3 regions of the Rhizobium sp. UBA1881 genome follow, and region 1 is predicted to be linked to each of the others. Evidence: riboswitches for the same ligand, from Rfam matches in the RefSeq annotation. Region 1 holds a riboswitch; each other region holds the start of a gene.
The links. Region 1 has a riboswitch for thiamine pyrophosphate ahead of thiB (thiamine ABC transporter substrate binding subunit). Riboswitches for the same ligand answer to the same signal wherever they lie in the genome.

Region 1 (7,074 bases):
GCGACCTTGTCCAGGAAGGCTATGTCGGCCTTCTGGAAGCAGCCGCCCGCTTCGAGCCGGAGCGCGATGTCCGCTTCTCCACCTATGCAAGCTGGTGGATCCGCGCCTCGATCCAGGATTACATTCTCCGCAACTGGTCGATCGTCCGCGGCGGCACCAGCTCGGCGCAGAAGGCGCTATTCTTCAATCTGCGCCGCCTGCGCGCCAAGCTCGCCAAGGGCGACACGCAGCTGACACTGCAGTCGATCCACCAGGAGATCGCCGCGGCACTCGGCGTCAGCCTCTCCGACGTCCAGACCATGGATGCCCGCCTATCCGGCAACGACGCCTCGCTGCAGGCACCTTCGGTGTCCGGCGATGCCGACAGCGCCGAAAAGATGGACTTCCTCGTCAGCAACGAACCGCTGCCGGATGAACAGGTCACAAACATGATCGACGGCGAACGCCGCCGGGTGTGGCTTGCTTCCGCGCTCACGCATCTCAACGAACGCGAGATGAAGATCATCAGCGCCCGCCGCCTTGCCGAAGATGGCGCAACGTTGGAAGAGCTCGGCGCCGACCTCGGCATCTCCAAGGAGCGCGTCCGCCAGATCGAAAGCCGCGCCATGGAAAAGCTCCGCACAGCGCTCGTCAGCGCCGACCCGTATATGGCCGCGCACTAACCCCGATTACTCCGAGATTACTCCCCAGTGATGCAACTGGCCCGGCGCAAGCCGGGCCTCTTTTTATTCCGAGATGATTTTGACGCGGTCGCCGGGTGCCACCGAGGCACCGGTCGGCAGGGCGTTGATCAGCTTGAACAGATCGAGCTTGCGATCCGTCCCCATCATCCGCGCCGCGAGCGTGGTGATGTTGTCGCCTGGCTGCACCGTCAGCACACGTACGCGAAGCGGCTTCAGCGACGCGGCCTCGGCCGGTGTCATGCGCCGGAAGCTGGAGCGCAGCACGTCGGCTGTCGATTGCAGCGCGGTGCTTCCCTTCGGCACGGCCGTAAGGAAGCGGAAGATCTGCGAATTGTTGCGCACGACGGTCACGTCGAAATCCCAGCGATCGGCGCTGGCGCGCGCGGTGGCGGCTTCCATGCCGTTGACGGTGATCTGCTGGATGGTCGACGGATCGAGCCCCGTGACCCAGCCGCTCGAGATGTAATTGGTCAGCGACTGGTTCTGGTTGTCCGCCACGCCGTCGAAGCGGATGGCGATGTCGCCGGGACCGGTCGCCATGACCGCCTCGACCTTGTTGTCGATCTTGAAGTCCGGCGGCACGTCGAAGCGAATGCCGAGACCACCATGCAGGAAGGTCTGGCCACGAACATAGCCCTCTTCCGGGCTGTCGCCGTAGAGCAGCCCATCAATGCCGTCGAGATAATATCCGCGTCCGGTATCGCCGACCTTGCCCTCCTGGCCGAAGGCACGGGCATGGTCGCGCGCAAGCTCGATGCGCTGCGCCGAGTTCGGGTGGCTCGAGAGGAAGTCCAGGCTCTGATCGGCATCGGGATCGACCGACATGAAGCGGCTGTAGCCGGCCATGGAATCCAGGAAACGGCTGGCCGCATAGGGATCATAGCCAGCTTCGCCGAGCATGCGGACGCCGATGACGTCTGCCTGCAATTCCTGCTGGCGCGAGAAGGCGGCAAGGCGCAGCTTGCCGCGCGCCAGCGCCTGCTTGCCGGCGATATCGCTGGACAGCACCTCCGCGACGACGCGGCTGGCGATCACTTCCGCCTCTTCGCGCTTCTGCCGCTCGATGCCGTGATTGGCGGTAACGTGGCCCATTTCGTGCGACAGCACGGCCGCCACTTCCGACGCATCGTTGGCAAGCGCCAGAAGACCGCGCGTGACATAGAGATAGCCGCCCGGCAGCGCGAATGCGTTGATCGCGGGCGAATTCAGGATGGTGATGCGATAGGACTGGCTCGGATTTTCCGACACCGCCGTCAGCGCGCCGGCAATGCGCGCCACCAGACGCTCGGTCTTGGCGTCCTTGTACTCGCCGCCATAGCTGGCCACGATGCGCGGATGCTCGCGCGCGCCCATGGCCGCACGCGGATCGTTCTTCTGCACTTCGTCGACGATCTGCGGATTGGACGAAGGGCCGACACTGGGCTGATAGGATTGTTCGAGCGCCGACTGACAGCCATAAAGCGCCACGGTGGAGGCGGACAGGATCGACGCCCGTCGCGCCCAGCGGCACGCTGCGAAGAACACATCACTGGAAGGCGCGGGCAGTTTCCACGTCGTCATGCGGTCCAGTCTGGCTCTCCGAGTCATCGCGCTTCTCGGCCGGCTCGCCGTCATGGCGCCCCGGTCGTCTTCATCAAGGTTCAACAGGCGTACGCCCCCGTTTCCGCAGTGCACAATCGAGGGCCCAAGTCTTTGCTTTAGCTGATTTCCGCACCGGTTGCATAGCGAGACTCTGCCTAAATATGGCGGCTTTATACTTTAGCAAGCCTAACGTGGTTAAGGAGTTCTCTGGGTCGCCGCAAATTATGGCGAAAGTGCCGTTGTCTTGTTAAGATTCGTCGATCCGCAGAAATTGCCGCAGCGCGGAATTGTTTTCGCCGGTCGAAAACCGCGTGATCGGCGCCGCCACCACGACCCTGCCCTGATCGATGAAAATCGCATAGTCGGCAATCCGCCTGATCTCGTCGGCGTCGTGCGACACGATCACGACCGTATTGCCGCTGTCGCGGTGCATGGCCAGAAGCAGCCCCGCCATGTCGCGCCGCAGGCTCGGATCGAGCGCGGCGAAGGGCTCGTCGAGCAAAAGGATGGGGCGCCGACGCACCAGCGCCCGGGCAAACGCCACCCTCTGCCGCTCGCCACCGGAAAGCGTCGCCGGCATCCGCTTTTCGAAGCCTGACAGCCCGACCTTCTCGAGCGCCGACGTGATGGCGCGCCGATCGGCATCGCCAAGTTTCAGGGCCGGATGAATGCCGAGCCCGATATTGGTGAAGACATCGAGATGGGCAAAGAGGTTGTTGTCCTGAAACACCAGAGACACGGGCCGCTCTGCCGGATGCTGATGGCCAACATCCTTTCCATCAAACAGGATCTGCCCCGTATCCGCCGTATCGAAACCGGCCAGCAGATTGAGGAAAGTGGATTTCCCCGCGCCCGACGCACCTGTGACGCCGATGACGGCGCCCTCAGGCAGCGCGCAATCGAACAGGAATGTATTCTGGCCAAGCCGCAGAGCCACGCCGCGCATCTCGATGGCATCAGTCATGCGATAGCGCCTCCCGCTTCGGTTCATCCGTCACGCCAGAGCCCATCGTGCCCGAAATCGTCAACAGCAGGCAGATCACGCCAAGGATCAGCGCCAGCCCATCCGCATCATTGGTGCGATAGCTCCCGAGACTGGAATAGACCAGCCATGGCAGCGTCACAAAACTATCCGAACCAAACAAGGCCACCGCACCGAGATCGCCCAGCGACAGCGCCATGGCAAAGGACAGCGCCGTCAGCACCGGCTTGCGCAAATCCGGCCACGAAATCAGCCGCAGCTTGGCGAGGCCGGAGATGCCGAGGCTGGCACTCAGCCGCTGCGTGCGGCGCTGGTGGATCGCATAGGCCGGCTCCAGCACCCTGACGACGAAGGGCATCGCCATTAGCGCATTGATGACGACGACAAGCACGGGCGCCACGACATTGACATCGCCGACATCACGCGCCGCCAGAAACCAACCCGTGGCGAGAACGATGGGCGGGAAGAGCAGCACGAGCGACGAGGCCGCACCCATGGCGGCGAAGAAGGACCGCGCGCCGCGTCGCGCTCTCTTCTCAAGCGAAAGTGTATGGCGCGCACGCACGAGCGGCATCGACAGGGCGAACGACAGCAAAGCCGACGAGAGCGCCATCACGCCACTGGTGGCGAGCGCGCGCCAGAAGATCGCTTCGCCGACGAGCTTCACCAGATCGGCGCGCAGGCCGGCAATGACGATGAAGAGCAACGGCAAGCCGAGAAACAGCACAGCCAGCATAAGAAGCGCGCGATCGGCGATCCATACACCAAACAGCGTGCCATCGGGCCGCCGGATCGTGCGGCCCGCCGTCAGCCCGGCATCTCCTGATGCCGGCAGCAGAGATAGAATGCCGAGCACCACCGCCGTCAACGCGATCTGCAGCAGGGACAAGCCCACCGCGCGGCCGGGATCGAAATCGAAGCGCAGCGACTGGTAGATCGCCACCTCGATCGTGGTCGCCGCCGGTCCGCCGCCGAGCATCAGCACCAGCGTGAAGCTGGTGGCGCAGAGCATGAAGATCAGCCCGGCCACGCCTGGTATGACCGAGCGCAGCACCGGCCACTCGATGAAGCGGAAGACGGAGACCGGCCGCATGCCGAGACCGCTCGCCACCAGCCAGTATTCGCCCGGCACCCGCTCCAGCGCCGCCAGCATCAGCCGGCAGGCGAGCGGCAGGTTGAAGAACACATGCGCGAGCAGAATGCCCGACAGCCCATAGATGCTGACGGGTTGATCGATACCCGTCCACGAGAGCATCGTGTTGACGACACCCTGCCGGCCCCAGATGCCGATCAGCCCGAGCGCGCCGATCAGCACCGGCAGCCCCATCGGCACCGCCATCAGCCGGATGATCCAGATGCGGCCGACAAATCGCGACTGCCGTGCCAGCGCACGTGCGATCGGGATGGCCAGCACGACAGACAGCAGCGTCGAAAGCGCTGCCTGCAGAAGCGTGAAGCGCAGAACGCGCAGGATGTATGGATCGGAAACGATCGATCCGACAGGCATGCCGTCGGTGGAGATCAGCAGGGATAGCGTCGCGACCGTCACGAAGACGAGGATGCCGGCGAGGCTGAGCGCCCCGCCGGCCAGCGCATATCGTCTTTCGGACGGCGCAAGAAGCATCAGTTCATGCTCATGGCGGCCAGCCACTCGTCGATCCAGGCCTTGCGGTTCTTGGCAACCTCATCCGAGCTCATCAGGAAGGTCTTCGACGGGTTCACGAGCTTGCCGAAAGCATCCGGCAGCGGCTCCGAGGTCTTGGAGACAGGCATCATCCAGTTGTTGGTCGGGATCGTGTCCTGGAAGCCTGGGGTGACCATGAACTTCAGGAAGTCCTGCGCCAGCGCCTTGTCCGGCGCGTTCTTTAGGAGGCCGGCAACCTCGATCTGGATGTAGTGTCCCTCGGAGAATGCCGCTGCCTGGTAGCGATCGGTGTTTTCCGAAACCATGTGATAGGCGGGCGACGTCGTATAGGAGAGCACCATCGGCGCCTCGCCCTTGGTGAACAGGCCATAGGCCTCCGACCAGCCGGGCGTCACCGTCAGCACGCGCTTCTTGAGCTTGGCCCAGGCTTCCGGCGCCTGGTCGCCATAGACCGATTTTACCCAAAGAAGCAGGCCGAGGCCCGGCGTCGAGGTACGGGGGTCCTCGATGACGATCTTCTGTGCGGGATCGCCATCGACCAACTCCTTCAGGCTCGCCGGCGGCGTCTTGATCGTCTGCGTGTCGTAGATCACGGCGAAATGGCCGTAGTCATAAGGCACGAAGACATCATCCTTGAAGCCGCCGGGGACCTGCAGCGCGCCGGTATCGACGCCGCTGGCATCGAACAGGCCGGTGGCCTTGGCTTCGGTGATGAGGTTTGTGTCGAGGCCGAGCACGACATCCGCCTTGGTGCCTGATCCCTCGAGCTTCAGACGCGACAACAGCGCCACGCCATCGGCAACGCTGACGAAGTTGACCGTGCAGCCGCAAGTCTTCTCGAACGCCGCCTTCACCTTCGGGCCCGGACCCCATTCGGAGGTGAAGCTTTCATAGGTGTAGATGGTGAGCGCCTTGTCGGCGGCCTGTGCTGCCGTTGCCGAAAAGCCCGCCAACAGCATGGCAGCGCCGAGCGCATAGGTCTTGAAATGGGTCATGACACCTCTCCTCTAGGTTCAATGAAGGGGAAAAGGGCGGTGCCTGGTGTCACGCGTCTAATCCCTCCGCCGGTGTTAGCCGGATCAGGTTCCGCGGGTTGGCTTTTGCAAGCCTCTCAGCCAAGCATCCTGAAGATACGAGGCACCCCGTTAGAGCGTCGCAAGGTGTATATCCGTAGCCGGCGTCTGGCAAGAGCGGACGTCGGCCCGGGTTCGTTGGCTATTCGGCGGCCTCGGCGGCCGCTTTCGCGGGCGCCGTGCCGCCTGTGCGCGGCAATTGCACCGGCTTCAGCATGAGGGCCGCGAGCAGACCGATGAAGGCAATGAGACACGAGGTCAGGAACAATGGCACGAAGGCGCTGGCATAGGCATCCGCCACCGCCTGACGCGCCGCCTCCGGCAATGCCGCCATCATCTTAGGCGTCAACTGCTCGATATTCTCGACGCCGGGGATCGATAGACCCGTACGGCCGAGCTGCGTGCCGATGATGGCGCCGTAGATGGAGATCGCGATCGAGGCTCCGCCCATGCGCGACAGCGTTACCGATCCGGTCGCCGCGCCGACATCGCGGGCGGGCGCCGCATTCTGCACGCCGATGATCGGCACCTGCTGCGCCAGACCGATACCGATGCCGTGCATCGCCATGATCGCGCCGATGATCAGCACCGGCGTTCCCGCATGCACCTGCGACAGCAGCACGAAGGCGACGGTGCTGACGGAGAGGCTAGCGATCGCGAACGGCTTGTAGCGCCCGGTCGCCGAGATGATCCGCCCGGCCGACAGCGAGCCGCATACGATGCCGCCGGTGAGCAGAATGAAGAGCGCGCCGGCCGCGGATGGCGAAAGTCCCGTCGTCGTCTGCAGGAACAGCGCGAAGTAATTGACCATGCCGATCCCGATCGCGCCGCTCATGACCGACATGACAAGCAGCAGGCCGAATGTCGGGTTACGAAACAGCGACAGCGGAACGATCGGCTCGGCAGCACGACGCTCCACCAGCACCCAGGCGATGGCGCAGACGATTCCGAGCGCGATGATCGCAAGATTGCCCGGCGCGACGAGCGAGCCGAAAAGCTGGCTGCCATCGGCGGCAAGCACGATGCAGCTGGTGGTCATCGCCAAGAGTAGCGCGCCGGCATAATCGATCTTCGGGCGGCGGTTCGGCTTGCGGTAGGGCAGCATGAAGG
Region 2 (7,074 bases), on a different contig from region 1:
CGCGCTTCAGTTCGGCGATGTTGTTGAGCTCCACGATCGTCGGGGCGACGAATGTGCCATGCTGTGTCTCTGTCGGCAGCTCGATGCGTTCCACCTGGCGGCCAAGCGCCTGCATCGATTTTACGTGGGTCTCGATGATTTCCTTCGCGTCGGCCGTAATGACGGGGCCGATATCGGCGGAGAGGCGATTGGTGTTGGCGATCGTCAGTTCGCGCAGCGCGCCCTTCAGCATCGTCAGCGTGCGGTCGGCGACGTCGTCCTGCAGGCAAAGAATGCGCAGCGCCGAGCAACGCTGGCCGGCGCTGTCGAAGGCCGATGCGATGACATCGCCCACGACCTGTTCGGCAAGCGCCGAGGAATCGACGATCAGCGCGTTCTGGCCGCCGGTTTCCGCGATGAGCGGGATCGGCTTACCGTCGGCCGACAGGCGCTTGACGAGTTCGGCCTGGATCAGCCGGGCAACTTCGGTCGAGCCGGTGAACATGACGGCTGCTGTCTCCGGCGCCGCGACAAGGGCCGCACCGACGCTACCTTCGCCCGGAACCAACTGCACGACATCCTTCGGAATGCCCGCCTCATGCAGGATCCTGACGGCCTCGGCGGCAATCAGCGGCGTTTCCTCGGCGGGCTTCGCGAGAACTGGGTTGCCGGCAACGAGGGCGGCCGCGACCTGGCCGCTGAAGATCGCCAGCGGGAAGTTCCATGGGCTGATGCAGACGACGGGCCCCAGCGGCGCGTGTGACGGCCCCAGCGTGCGGCGCGCCTGTTCGGCGTAGTAGCGCAGGAAGTCGATCGCCTCGCGCACTTCGGCAATGGCGTTTTGCACCGACTTTCCGGCTTCGCGGATGATGAGGCCGAGGAGCGTCTCCATGCGCGTCTGCATGATATCGGCCGCGCTGTCGAGCAACGCCGCACGGTCTGCGGGCGAGACGACGGCCCAGGATGCGGCTGCCGCCTTCGCCGCCTGCATTGCTGCTGCGACTTCGGATGGCGTTGCCTCACGAACCTGGCCTACCGCGTCCCTATGATCGGCGGGGTTGAGTACGTCGCGGGCGCCGTTGATGTCGGTCGCTTGGCTGGGCAGCGCGCGCCAGCCCTTGGTGGCGCTTTCGCCCAGCAGATGGGACAGGTGGTTGAGCACCGTTTCGCTGGAGAGATCGAGGCCGGCGGAGTTGACGCGGCTTCCGTAGAGTTCGCCGGGGAGCGAGATCTTGTCGTGCTTCTGGCCGACGATCGGCATCTTCGAGACGATCTCGGCCGGGTCGGCGATCAGTTCGTCGATGGAGACGTTTGGATCGGCGATCCGGTTGACGAAGGAGGAGTTGGCGCCGTTCTCCAGCAGGCGACGCACGAGATAGGCAAGCAGCGTTTCGTGGGTGCCGACGGGTGCGTAGATGCGGCAGGGGCGGTTCAGGTTTTGCCGGCCGACCACCTCGTCATAAAGCGGCTCGCCCATGCCATGCAGGCACTGGAACTCGTATTTGCCGACATAATAATCCGAGCCGGCCATCTGGTAGATGGTTGCCAGCGTTTGAGCGTTGTGGGTCGCGAATTGCGGGAAGACGGCATCGGTCGCCGCCAGAAGCTTCCGGGCGCAGGCGACATAGGAAACGTCGGTGTAGATCTTGCGGGTGAAAACAGGGAAGTCCGCGAGGCCATCGACCTGCGCCCGCTTGATCTCCGCATCCCAGTAGGCGCCCTTGACGAGGCGCACCATGATCCGACGGCCGGCGCGGCGCGCGAGGTCGATGATGAAATCAAGCACGAATGGGCAGCGTTTGCCATAGGCCTGAACGACAAAGCCCATGCCGTTCCAGCCTTCCAGCTCGGGGTCGAGGCAGAGCGCTTCCAGAAGGTCGAGCGACAGTTCGAGGCGGTCGGCCTCCTCGGCGTCGATGTTGAGGCCGATGTCGTAGGACTTGGCGATCAGCGCCAGCGCCTTAACCTTCGGCAGTAACTCGTCCATGACGCGGGCGCTCTGCGTGCGTGCGTAGCGCGGATGCAGCGCCGAAAGCTTGATCGAGATGCCCGGGCCTTCATAGATGCCGCGCCGATCAGACGCCTTGCCGATGGCGTGGATCGCGGTCTCGTAATCCTTGTAGTAGCGTTTCGCGTCCGCGCCCGTGGTCGCGGCTTCGCCCAGCATGTCGTAGGAGTAGCGGAAGCCGCGCTGCTCGAGCGGCTTTGCCCGCTGCAGCGCCTCGTCGATGGTCTCGCCGGTAACGAACTGCTCGCCCATCATCCGCATCGCCATGTCGACGCCGCGGCGGATCACCGGCTCGCCGCAGCGGGCGATCAATCGGGTCAGAGCCGCAGAAAGGCTGCGATCGGCGACCGTCGATGTCAGCTTGCCTGTCACGACGAGACCCCAGGTCGCGGCGTTGACGAAGAGCGAGCGGCCGCCGCCGAGATGCGCCTTCCAGTCGCCCTCGGAAATCTTGTCGCGGATAAGCGCGTCGCGCGTGGCCGTGTCGGGGATACGCAGCAGCGCCTCGGCCAAGCACATCAGCGCGATGCCCTCCTGGCTGGAGAGCGAATATTCATGCACCAATCCCTCGACGCCAGTTCCCTTGTGCTTGGCGCGCAGGGCCTCGATCAGCTTGCGGGCGGTGTCGGCAGCGGCTTTCCTGACGTGATCGGGGAGGGCGGCTGCTTCAACCAGGCGTGGCACGCAGATCGTCTCCGGCGTGCGGTAGGCAGCCGTGATGGCGCGGCGCAGATCGCTCTGTTCTCGGATCGGAGTGGCGAATCCATCAAAGGGATTTGCAGAGCCGTTGGCCTGCTCTACTGTGACTTCGACTGCTGCCGCGTCGGTGGTGATTGCCATGCTGGGCTCCTGATCCGCTGATGTCGCGAAGCTAGCAGATTTCAAAAAGTCAATTTCACTTGATTTAGAACGTTCTAGTCTTTAGTTCGCTATTCAATATTCATATTGGAGGAAATTATTGTGGCGAGCGCGGGAAATGTCAGGGAAATCGACCAATTCGATCAGCGCATCCTCGACGCGCTCGTCGCCGATGGCAGGATGTCTGTGACCGACCTCGCCAAACGCGTGGGTCTGTCCAACACGCCCTGCCAGGTCAGGCTCAAGCGGCTGATCGAGGATGGCTACATTCTCGGCTTCCGCGCCATCATCGACGTCAACAAGCTCGGCCGCAACCATGTGGCGTTTACCGAGGTGAAACTCTCCGACACCAGGGAGAACGCGCTGAACGCATTCAACGTCGCGGTTCGCAAGCTGCAGGAGGTGGAGGAGTGCCACATGATCGCGGGCGCATTCGACTACCTCCTGAAAATACGCACGTCCGATATCGCCAATTATCGCCTCGTTCTAGGCGAGAAGATCTCCAGCCTTCCCTTCGTCGCCAACACATCGACCTTTGTTGCGATGGAAGCGATCAAGGAGAACGGCGCCTGATCGGCGGCTGATTGCCAGCTCCGGGCTCCTGTCATTTTGCGCGTGACAGCGGTCGGCTTCTCTGACAAAACAGACCCATTGAGAGACAGGGGCGTTTGCCGACGGCAGACTGAGAAGTACCCTTTGAACCTGAACCAGATAATGCTGGCGGAGGGAGTCGCTCGGACCCTTCGGCAGTGCTATCAGGGTCCCCGCGTCTTGCCCCGCCCGAAAGGGGCATGATGAAAGACGACAGATCTCCCGGTTCGATGCTTGATGCCATGCGCGCGCAAAGGCCGCTCGTTCAGTGCATCACCAATTTCGTTGCGATGAACATCGCCGCCAACGTGCTGCTCGCAGCCGGCGGTTCGCCTGCCATGGTGCATGCAGAGGAAGAGGCGGGCGAGTTCGCGGCGATCTCCGGCGCGCTGACTGTTAACATCGGCACGCTCTCGTCGAGTTGGTTGAACGGGATGCGTGCCGCTGCCAGATCGGCGGGCGAAAACGCCAAGCCATGGGTCCTCGACCCTGTCGCCCATTATGCGACCACCTTTCGCAGACAGGCCGTCGCGGAGCTGCTGGCGCTTCGCCCGACCATCATTCGCGGCAACGCGTCCGAGATCATCGCGCTCGCCGGTGGCGAAAGCCGGGGGCAGGGCGTCGATAGCCGCGACCCCGTGGAGCAGGCGGAAGCTGCCGCCAGCCATATCGCAGACAAGCATCAGGCCGTGGTGGCGGTGACCGGCGAGGTCGATTTCGTCACCGACGGCGCGCGCGCCTGCCGCATCGAGGGCGGCTCTTCGCTGATGCCGCAGGTGACGGCGCTCGGTTGTTCGCTGACATGCCTCGTCGGTGCCTTCGCCGCCGCAAGGCCCGGTGCTCCGTTCGAAGCGACGATATCGGCACTCGCCATGTTCGCCGTCGCCGGCGAAGAGGCGGCGCGGGTCACTGACGGACCGGGGTCATTTTCGTGGCGGTTCCTCGATGCCCTAGCGGCGATAGACGGCGCCGCGATCGACAACAATGCGCGGGTGCGGATGCTATGAGCAGGATCGATCTCTCGCTCTATCTCGTCCTCGATCCCGAGCTCTGTGCCGGCATCGGCATGGTCGAAACCGCAAGGCGCGCCGCCGCCGGTGGCGCCACTGTCGTGCAGCTTCGCGACAAGCACGCCTCCACGGCGCGCATGATAGACACCGGCCTTGCCCTGAAGGAAGCGCTCGCCGGGACGGGCGCGCTGCTTGTCGTCAACGATGATGTCGAGGCGGCCGTCGCGATCGGCGCCGATGGTCTGCATGTCGGCCAGGACGATATGGTCGTGCGTGCCGCGCGCGAGCGGGTCGGGCGCGACATGATCCTTGGCCTGTCGGTGGAGACAGAGGCGTTGGCGAGGGCTGTCGATCCGGCATTGGTCGACTATGCCGGCATCGGCCCGGTCTTCGCGACGCCGACCAAGCCGGATCACAAACAGCCGATCGGCTTCGACGGCCTTGCACGTCTCGTCGCTGTCTGCCCGGTTCCATCCGTTGCGATCGGCGGGCTGAAGCTGGCGCATGTCGGCGGTGTTTTTGCTGCCGGTGCCGACGGGATCGCCGTCATCTCGGCGATCTGCGGCACATCAGATCCTCGCGCCGCCGCCCGCGAGCTTTCAGAGGCTATTCAAGGGAGATCACGATGATCCGCAACGTTCTCTCCATCGCCGGATCCGATCCATCGGGCGGCGCGGGCATCCAGGCGGACCTCAAGGCCTTTGCCGCGCGCGGCGTCTATGGCATGGCGGCGCTCACCGCGTTGACAGCGCAGAATACGCAAGGCGTATCCGGCGTTCACCTCGTGCCAGCAGGTTTCGTCGCCGATCAGATCAAGGCCGTGTTTGCCGATGTCCGGGTCGATGCCGTGAAGATCGGCATGATCGCCAATGCTGAAATCGCCGATGCCGTCGCCGGCGTTCTCAAGCTTCATCCCGGCATCCCGATCGTGCTCGATCCCGTCATGGTGGCCAAGGGTGGGGCGAAGCTTCTCGACCCCGCTGCGGTCGATGTGCTTCTGCGCCGGCTGCTGCCGCTTGCGACTCTGCTAACGCCCAATCTGCCTGAGGCAGCCGCGTTGCTCCACACCGACGTGGCCGAGAGCCGCCGGGAGATGGGCGAGCAGGCCGAAGCGCTGCGCGCTTTGGGACCCGCTGCCGTGCTTGTCAAAGGCGGCCATCTCGAGGGCGACCAGAGCCCCGACGTGCTGGCAACGGAAGACGGCCTCGCCTGGTTCGAGGCCGCCAGGATTCCGACCGCAAACACCCACGGCACCGGCTGCACGCTTTCGAGCGCGCTGGCGGCCGAGCTCGCCAAAGGCGCGAAGCTGCCAGATGCGGTGGCCGCCGCAAAGAGCTATCTCGCCGGCGCGGTGGCTGCGGCCGGCACGCTCGACGTCGGCTCGGGACATGGCCCGGTCCAGCACTTTCACGAACTTTGGACGACAGAGGAAGGAGACGCGAAATGACATTGCCGATCAGTGAGCAGACGGTGATCGTAACGGGCGCCGCGCGCGGGCTCGGCGCGGCGATCACCAGGGCTTTTGCCCGCGAGGGCGCGAAGGTGGCGATCAACTATCGCAACAGCCGCGAGCAAGCCGAGGCGCTGGCGAAGAGCCTCGGCGAGCGGACGCATGCTTTTCAGGCCGATATCCGCGACGGCGCGGCCGTGCGCGAACTGGTGGCGGATGTCACGCGCACGCTGGGGGCACCGACGACTGTGGTGCACAATGCGCTCGCCGATTTCAGCTTCAACGGCGATGCACGCCCGAAGCTCGGCGAGCTCAGCTGGGAGGAGATAACCAAGCAGCTTGATACGGCGGTGAAGGGAGCTCTGAACCTCATGCAGGCAACCCGCCCGGCCATGGCCGCTGCCGGCTTCGGGCGCGTTGTCACGATCGGCACCAATCTCTTCCAGAACCCGGTCGTGCCATATCATGACTACACGGCGGCGAAGGGTGCGTTGTTGTCGCTGACCCGCACGGCCGCGGCCGAACTCGGACCTGATGGCATCACCGTGAACATGGTCTCAGGTGGATTGCTGCGGACCACCGATGCCAGCGCCGGAACGCCCGAGGCGGTGTTCAACCTCATCGCTGGCAGCACACCGCTGCGCCGTGTGACGACGCCGGAGGAAGTCGCCGACGCCGTACTGTTTTTCGCCAGCCCCTGGGCGCGGGCGGTTACCGGCCAGAACCTGATCGTCGACGGCGGCCTTGTCTTTGGCTGAACGTCATCGCGATATCATCACGACTTGACCGCGCCTGCGGTCAAGCCGGCGATGATGTGCTTCTGCGCGAGGAAGAAGACGATGACGGTCGGCATGATTGTCAGCGTGATGAAGGCGAGCACCAGCTGCCAAGCGGTGCCGAATTCGCCGCGATAGACCATGATGCCGAGCGGCCAGGGGTACATCTTCTCCGAGTTCAGCATGATCAGTGGCAGGATGTAGCTGTTCCAGCTGCCGACGAAGGAGATGATGCTGACCGTCGCAATGATCGGTCGAGAAAGCGGAAGGCAGATATGCCAGAAGAAGCGCATGTAGCCGCAGCCATCGACGACGGCCGCCTGGAACAATTCCTCCGGAAGGTTGCGAAAATAGTTCCGGAACAGGAGTATGCTCATGCCGAGCCCGAAGGCCACCTGCGGC
Region 3 (7,074 bases), on a different contig from region 1:
TTTCCACCTCGAACGATGGCTTGGTGAGCCGGGGCTCGCAACGAACGGAAATATGTCCGTCGACATGTTTTTTACCCTGAGCGGGTTCGTTCTAGCGGTAGCATATTCCCGGCGGATCCATTCCATGAGCCTGTGGGAGTTTCTGCTGAAGCGCGCGATCAGGTTCATGCCGATAATCGTTCTGGCAACCGTGATAAGCAGTTCGTACCTTCTGTCGAAAGCCATATGGCGAACCGACGAGATCTTGTATTCAACATTGTTGCTCGCGTTTTTGACTGGCGCTTTGAACCTGCCTTTTTTCGGTGCCCCGTCCAACATAGGTGGCCCGCAGCTCTTTCCACTCAATGGACCTCAGTTTTCACTGTTTTTCGAAGTGGTTGCAAACGGTGTCTGGTGGGCTGTCCGGTTTGGGCCTCAAGTCTCCATTGCGGTTGCAACCTTCCTTCTTTCGGCATCTTGCGTCATTGTTTATGGCATTGGTGGCGATACGACAGCCACGTTCTGGCTCGGTTTCGCACATGTCGGTTCATCGTTCTCATTAGGTGTGCTGATTTATCACCTGAACGAAGCTCTAGCGCCAAAAAAGCGCCATGCGCTCAGCGCTCTATTTTGGTGCTTGGCACTGCTGATGCTAGGGCTGTTTTGCATTCAGGTTGAGGCCCCATTTTCCATCAAGCTGCTGTGGAAGTTCGCGTTTGCCCCCGCTCTTGTCTGGACTGGCTCAAGTGTGGACCTCAGCGCAATCCAGACCAGGCTCTGTCGCTATCTGGGAGACCTTTCCTATCCAATATATGCATTGCATTATCCCATCTTTTGCTGGGTAAATGGCGTAATTCAGGCGTTTACAGGTGGAAAAAATCCCGCACTGGAGACGCTGGTCGTGGTGTTTGCCGTACTGGCAGCCAGCCATCTGTTCCTTCAACTATACGACAAGCCTGTTCGGTCATATCTCGACAGACGTGTCGCGTGGAGGCGCTCAACAAACTCCGCGACGCCGTCCGGGTCCTGACAATATCCAGCCTGTCAGGCCTTCCTCGATGATCGCCACGGCTCGGTCACTGCCAGCCATTGCCGCGTTCTCGCCTCGGGATCAGCGTTGCGGGTGATGTCGGTCACGACAGCGGCGCTATCTGCGCCATGGACAAATACGCCCTCGATGCGTTCGACGTTCAGGCCGCCGATCGCCACCAAAGGCAAGTCGCCAATCCGTTCTTTCCATCCACGCAATCGCTCGAGCCCCTGTGGCGCCCATTTCATCTCCTTCAGGATCGTCGCGTAGACTGGACCGAGCGCGACATAATCGGGCCGCGCGACGAGGGCGGTCTGAAGTTCGACCGCGTCGTGGGTGGACAGGCCGAGCTTGACGCCGGCGGCGCGGATGGCGGCAAGGTCAGCGGTTTCCAGATCCTCCTGGCCGAGATGGACAAAATCGCAGCCTTCCTCGATCGCCAGCTGCCAGTAATCGTTGACAATCAGCTGGCAGCGATGCTGCACGCAGATCGCCCGAGCGCTGCGGATCTCTTGGCGTAGAGCGGCCATGGAGCGATCCTTGATGCGCAGTTGCACCAACTTGACGCCAACAGGTACCAGCCGCTCGATCCAGTCGGCACTGTCGACGATGAGGTAGAAGGGATCGAGCTTCATGAAAATACCGCCTTTCCGATAACGGGAGTTGATGGGACGGCGATGTCGCGCGGTTCCAGCACCCCCGCCTCGAAGGCCTTGCGGCCCGCCTCGATGGCGGCGCAAAAGGCGCCGGCCATCAAGACAGGATCGCCAGCACCCGCGACCGCTGTGTTGAGCAGAACGGCGTCGAAGCCGAGTTCCATCACGACAGTTGCGTGCGAGGGTCGGCCGATGCCGGCGTCGACAACAACAGGCACGTCAGGGAAATGCGCGCGAATGGAGCGCAGCGCCATTGGGTTTAGCGGGCCGGCGGCGCTACCGATCGGTGCGCACCATGGCATCAGCACCTGGCAACCGGCCTCTAGCAGCCTTTCGGCGACGACGAGGTCGTCAGTCGTATAGGGGAAGACCTGAAAGCCTTCACTGACCAGAATGCGGGCCGCCTCGACGAGGCCGAAGACATCCGGCTGCAGCGTGTCGTGGTTGCCGATCACTTCGAGCTTAATCCAGTCGGTGGCAAACAGCTCGCGCGCCATCTTCGCCGTCAGCACCGCCTCCGACACGCCATGGCAGCCGGCAGTGTTGGGAAGCACCTTGACGCCGAGCGAGCGGACCGTGTCGAAGAAGGCGCCACCATTGCGGCCGCCCGCCGTCTCACGTCGGAGCGACACGGTGACAATTTCGGTCCCGGAGCGGCTGACCGCTTCGGCCATGATTGACGGTGACGGGTAGCGTGCCGTGCCCAGAAGAAGGCGCGAGCTCAGCTTCGTTCCGTAGAGTTCAAGCATCGGTCACCCTCCCTGCATCGGCGACAGGATCTCGATCCGGTCGTCAGTATTCAGCGAGTGCACGGAGCGGTCCTCCCGATGAACGAGCTCACCGTTCACGGCGGTCGCCAGCCAGTCGCCTTCGTAATCCATCAGCGCCAGCAATTCCTCGAGCGTTACGGCGGCAATCTCCTTGGGTTCGCCATTGACGATCAGTTTCATGATGTGTGCCCTCCTGCAGTATCGGGGTTAAAGACAAGGTCGATCGCTTTCGCGGCCATGGCGGGCGCCAAGAGAAAGCCGTGGCGGTAGAGGCCGTTCAGCGAGATTAGCTTTCCGCGTCGCTCGACACGGGGGAAGTTGTCGGGAAAGGCGGGGCGGATGCCGGCGCCGGTTTCCACCACGATCGCATCGGCGAATGCCGGGTGCAGCGCGTAAGCGGCGTTCAACAGCTCCATCAGCGAGCGGGCGGTGATCGGGCCTGCGAACTCCGTCTCGATCATCGTCGCGCCGACCATGAAGAGGCCGTCGCCGCGCGGGACGACATAGACGGGGATGCGCGGATGCAAAAGCCGAACCGGGCGCTCAAGGCGGACCTCGGCAGTCCTGAGACAGAGCATCTCGCCACGAACGCCGCGCAGCGAGGCGGTCTCGGCGATGCGCGCCGCGCCGGTGCAATCGACAATATGGTCGAAGTCCTGTTCGTCGGGGAGTATGTCGATGATGCGCACGCCGCGTACGATCAACCCGTCGCGCAGTTTGGTTAGCACCCGGCGCGGATCGAGATGGGCTTCGCGCGGGAAAAACAGCGCTTGCCGGAAGCGCCCGGCCAGGGAAGGCTCGAGCGTCGCGATCTGCTGCTCGTCCAACCACTCATATCCCGTCGTGCGACCGGCGAAGCGCTTGAGCTCCCCCTGGTCGCGCGCGGGTGCCAGCACCAGCGTGCCGTTTCGTTTGACGTCGCCCGGCACCATCGCCTCCCAGCGGTCGGGCGCATCCTGCCCCTCGCGCAACACGGCCTCATTGGCACTCTCGCGCTCGCACCACGGAGCCAGCATGCCGCCGGCGAGCCAGGAGGCGGCACCCGCAAATCCGCAGCCGGGATCTGAAACCGTGACCGCGGCGCCGCGCGCGGCGAGCGCATGGGCGACCGTGAGGCCGGCGACGCCGGCTCCCTTGACGAGAACGCGCATCTCAGCCGGCCACCTGGCCCTCGGCATCAACAGCCATGTAGAGATCGCCGCCGTCGCGATACTTCGCAGCCATGGCGTCCAGCCCTTCTTTCTGTGCTTCGGCGCGGATATCGTGGGATATCCGCATGGAGCAGAATTTCGGGCCGCACATCGAGCAGAAATGCGCCACCTTATGCGCCTCCTTCGGCAGCGTCTCGTCGTGGAAGCTGCGGGCGGTTTCCGGATCGAGCGAGAGGTTGAACTGGTCCTCCCAGCGAAATTCGAAGCGAGCACGCGACAGCGCATCGTCGCGCAGCTGGGCGGCCGGATGTCCCTTGGCGAGATCGGCGGCGTGGGCAGCGATCTTATAGGTGATGACGCCGGTTTTCACATCGTTTCGATCCGGCAGGCCGAGATGCTCCTTCGGCGTGACGTAGCAGAGCATCGCCGTGCCGAACCAACCGATCATCGCCGCACCGATACCGGACGTGATGTGGTCGTAGCCCGGTGCGATATCTGTCGTCAGCGGCCCGAGCGTATAAAACGGCGCCTCGCCGCAGACGGCCAGCTGCTTGTCCATGTTTTCCTTGATCTTGTGCATCGGCACGTGGCCTGGGCCCTCGATCATGACCTGGCAATCCTTCGCCCAGGCGATCTTCGTCAATTCGCCCAGCGTTTCCAGCTCGGCGAATTGCGCGGCGTCGTTGGCATCGGCGATCGAGCCGGGGCGCAGGCCGTCACCAAGCGAAAAGGATACGTCATAGGCGCGGCAGATGTCGCAGATCTCCTCAAAGTGCTCATAGAGGAAGCTCTCGCGATGGTGATGAAGACACCACTTGGCCATGATCGAGCCGCCGCGCGAAACGATGCCGGTGACACGGTTGACGGTCAAAGGGATGTAATGAAGTCGAACGCCGGCATGGATGGTGAAGTAATCGACGCCCTGTTCGGCCTGCTCGATCAGCGTGTCGCGATAGACCTCCCAGGTCAGGTTCTCGGCAATGCCCTCCACTTTTTCCAGCGCCTGGTAGAGCGGCACGGTACCGATCGGCAGCGGCGAGTTGCGGATGATCCATTCCCGGATGTTATGGATGTTGCGGCCGGTGGACAGATCCATGACCGTATCGGCGCCCCAGCGCGCGGCCCAGACCATCTTCTCGACCTCTTCGGCCATCGAGGAGGTCACGGCGGAGTTACCGATATTGGCGTTGATCTTCACCAGGAAATTGCGGCCGATGATCATCGGCTCGGCTTCCGGATGGTTGATGTTGGCGGGAATGATGGCGCGCCCTGCTGCCACTTCCTGGCGGACGAACTCGGGGGCGACGTGATCGGGAACATGGGCTCCGAAGCTCTCGCCGTCACGGATCATGGCCTCAGCTTTGATCTTGCGGCCGAGGTTTTCGCGGATGGCGATGAATTCCATTTCGGGCGTGATGATGCCGGCGCGGGCATAAGCGAGCTGGGTCACCGCCTTGCCCTCAGTGGCGCGCAGCGGCTGGCGCTTGCCCGGGAATTCGGGTGTCAGGCGCTCGCCGCTGGCAAAGCCGTTGTCTTCGGGGCGCACCAGTCTTCCGTCATAGGCCCCGACGTCGCCGCGGGCGACAACCCAGTCGCGACGCAGCGCAGGCAGGCCGCGTTCGATGCTGATGTCGGCGCCTAAAACAGTGTAGATGCCGGAGGAATCGTAAACCGTGACCGGCGGCTCTCCGGAGGTGGGGTGCAAACTGATCTCGCGCATGGGAACGCGGATATCGGGGTGGATGTCGCCCGGGATATGGATCTTTCGCGAAGCCGGAAGCGGGCCGGTGGTGACTGTGGGTGTGATGGTCTTTGCGGCGATATTCATGGTTCGAGGCTCCAAGTTTTCGATTGGAGACCCAGTCCTCAGCCGGAATGATGAAAAGACGCGGGCACGGATTCCACGCGGAAATCCAGAGCCTGAAGCGCTTGCACCGTCCCTACGCCAGTATGAACTGGATCAGGTTCAACGGGTCACTGCGCGCGATAGCAGAATCTCAGCCCCTTGTCGGGACACCCCTGGTTAATGGAACGAGGGTATTGCGGCCCAAGCGGTTCCGTCAAGCGCAAAACATTTGATGGACGTTTGTGAAGAGAGCAGGCGACACAATACTCCCTACCGCTTCTAGCTTTAGCGGCGAACACCGTACCAGGTACGAAGAGCCGGGCACGTGCGGTTTTTTGACGTTAATCGCCACAGGTGCCGATGACGGGTCGCCATTTTTCGACATCTGTCTTTCTTTTGGCGGTGGGAGTGGCGAGCTTGGTTCCACAGAGTTTACGAGTGTCGAGGGTGCTCACAATCAACGTGGCCAGCCTTTGCGCCTGTTGTCGGCTTGGGGCGGGACTTGCCCGGGGCCAACGCTTCACGGATTAAGTCCCGCACAGCGTGCTGTATTCAAAACATGGCCTTCCATTTCTTGGCGGGCTCTAACTGGGTCATTCTCACGTAGTGCCGAAATTATCTTCCGGTGTTCGGCAATTGAGGCCTCCATCCGGGCAGGCTCAGTGATCGGGATCGGCTGGCGTTGCGTCTCCGTGAGTTGCTCACGTACGACTTGATAGAGCGCACGCATCATCGAATTGCTGCAAGCCGAGGCGATAATCGCGTGAAACTCGAGGTCTGCCTCCACGTTCGCTAGAAGATCCTGCTTCGCCCAACAAACTTCCATCTGTTTGGTCGCAGCTTCCATCGCCTGCAGTTGGTTGCCGGTGAGGCGGCCGGCGGCAAGTGCTGCGATACTGCCTTCGAGCATGATGCGGGTCTGGAAGACATCGAAAACGGAGTAACTGTCAGAATAGCGCCATGGAGCCATCCCGCTGTTCGTGGCGCTTCCACGCGCAACGACAAACGTTCCCCGACCGGCCTCCGTCTTGATCAGGCCAAGCGTTTCAAGCGTCAGCAACGCCTCGCGCAGCGACGCGCGGCTGATACCGAGCTTCGTGGAGAACTCGCGTTGAGACGGAATCTTATCGCCTGCGGCGAGTTCACCGTTTTGAATCATGTCCTGGATTAAGCGCGCCGCCGATTGCGGTACCAATGTCCTGTTCAGCATTCTTTCCATTCTCTCGGAGCCTAAGGCGAGGCAACCGAGTTGTCTCAGCATTTAAATCCATCAGTCGCTTGCAAATGACAATAGAGCATGATTGATTTGGCGTGACTGGTCAGACCGGTTAGACCAGTAGCAAAAATGTGCGCCACATAACAAGGGGAACCTAAAATGCGTCGTTTTTCGATTTTGAAGACTGTCATGCTTTCCGGCGTGCTAGCGATGGCTGGAGCCGCCGCTCATGCCGCGGATCTGTCCGTTGGTGCCAATGTCGGTAACGTCCCGTGGGAGTTTCAAGACGAGTCCGGGAAGACAGTTGGCTTCGAGGTCGATCTCGTCACAGAGATCGCGAAGCGCCTCAACAAGTCGGTGGAGTTCGTCAATATTCCGTTCAACGGGCTGTTCTCCGCCGTTCAATCGGGCCGCATCAATATGGCG

Region 2: linked by a shared signal. The riboswitch ahead of thiM (hydroxyethylthiazole kinase) and the one ahead of thiB (thiamine ABC transporter substrate binding subunit) in region 1 are both predicted to bind thiamine pyrophosphate.
Region 3: linked by a shared signal. The riboswitch ahead of thiC (phosphomethylpyrimidine synthase ThiC) and the one ahead of thiB (thiamine ABC transporter substrate binding subunit) in region 1 are both predicted to bind thiamine pyrophosphate.

Annotation. Positions count from the first base shown of each region.
Region 1 covers NZ_DDHH01000194.1:30,520-37,593, forward strand. Annotated here, with positions in the region: gene B3605_RS24115 (RNA polymerase factor sigma-32) at 1-662, shown strand, start outside; gene B3605_RS24120 (M48 family metalloprotease) at 726-2,270, opposite strand; gene B3605_RS24125 (ATP-binding cassette domain-containing protein) at 2,512-3,228, opposite strand; gene thiP (thiamine/thiamine pyrophosphate ABC transporter permease ThiP) at 3,221-4,870, opposite strand; gene thiB (thiamine ABC transporter substrate binding subunit) at 4,870-5,850, opposite strand; TPP riboswitch at 5,931-6,046, opposite strand; gene B3605_RS24140 (MDR family MFS transporter) at 6,107-7,074, opposite strand, start outside.
Region 2 covers NZ_DDHH01000005.1:20,574-27,647, reverse strand. Annotated here, with positions in the region: gene putA (trifunctional transcriptional regulator/proline dehydrogenase/L-glutamate gamma-semialdehyde dehydrogenase) at 1-2,827, opposite strand, end outside; gene B3605_RS00575 (Lrp/AsnC family transcriptional regulator) at 2,948-3,418, shown strand; TPP riboswitch at 3,496-3,591, shown strand; gene thiM (hydroxyethylthiazole kinase) at 3,667-4,443, shown strand; gene thiE (thiamine phosphate synthase) at 4,440-5,075, shown strand; gene thiD (bifunctional hydroxymethylpyrimidine kinase/phosphomethylpyrimidine kinase) at 5,072-5,893, shown strand; gene B3605_RS00555 (3-oxoacyl-ACP reductase) at 5,890-6,654, shown strand; gene B3605_RS00550 (carbohydrate ABC transporter permease) at 6,672-7,074, opposite strand, start outside.
Region 3 covers NZ_DDHH01000045.1:22,140-29,213, reverse strand. Annotated here, with positions in the region: gene B3605_RS04515 (acyltransferase family protein) at 1-1,009, shown strand, start outside; gene B3605_RS04510 (thiamine phosphate synthase) at 1,024-1,644, opposite strand; gene B3605_RS04505 (thiazole synthase) at 1,641-2,414, opposite strand; gene thiS (sulfur carrier protein ThiS) at 2,418-2,615, opposite strand; gene thiO (glycine oxidase ThiO) at 2,612-3,586, opposite strand; gene thiC (phosphomethylpyrimidine synthase ThiC) at 3,588-5,414, opposite strand; TPP riboswitch at 5,506-5,617, opposite strand; gene B3605_RS04485 (FadR/GntR family transcriptional regulator) at 5,953-6,642, opposite strand; gene B3605_RS04480 (transporter substrate-binding domain-containing protein) at 6,808-7,074, shown strand, end outside.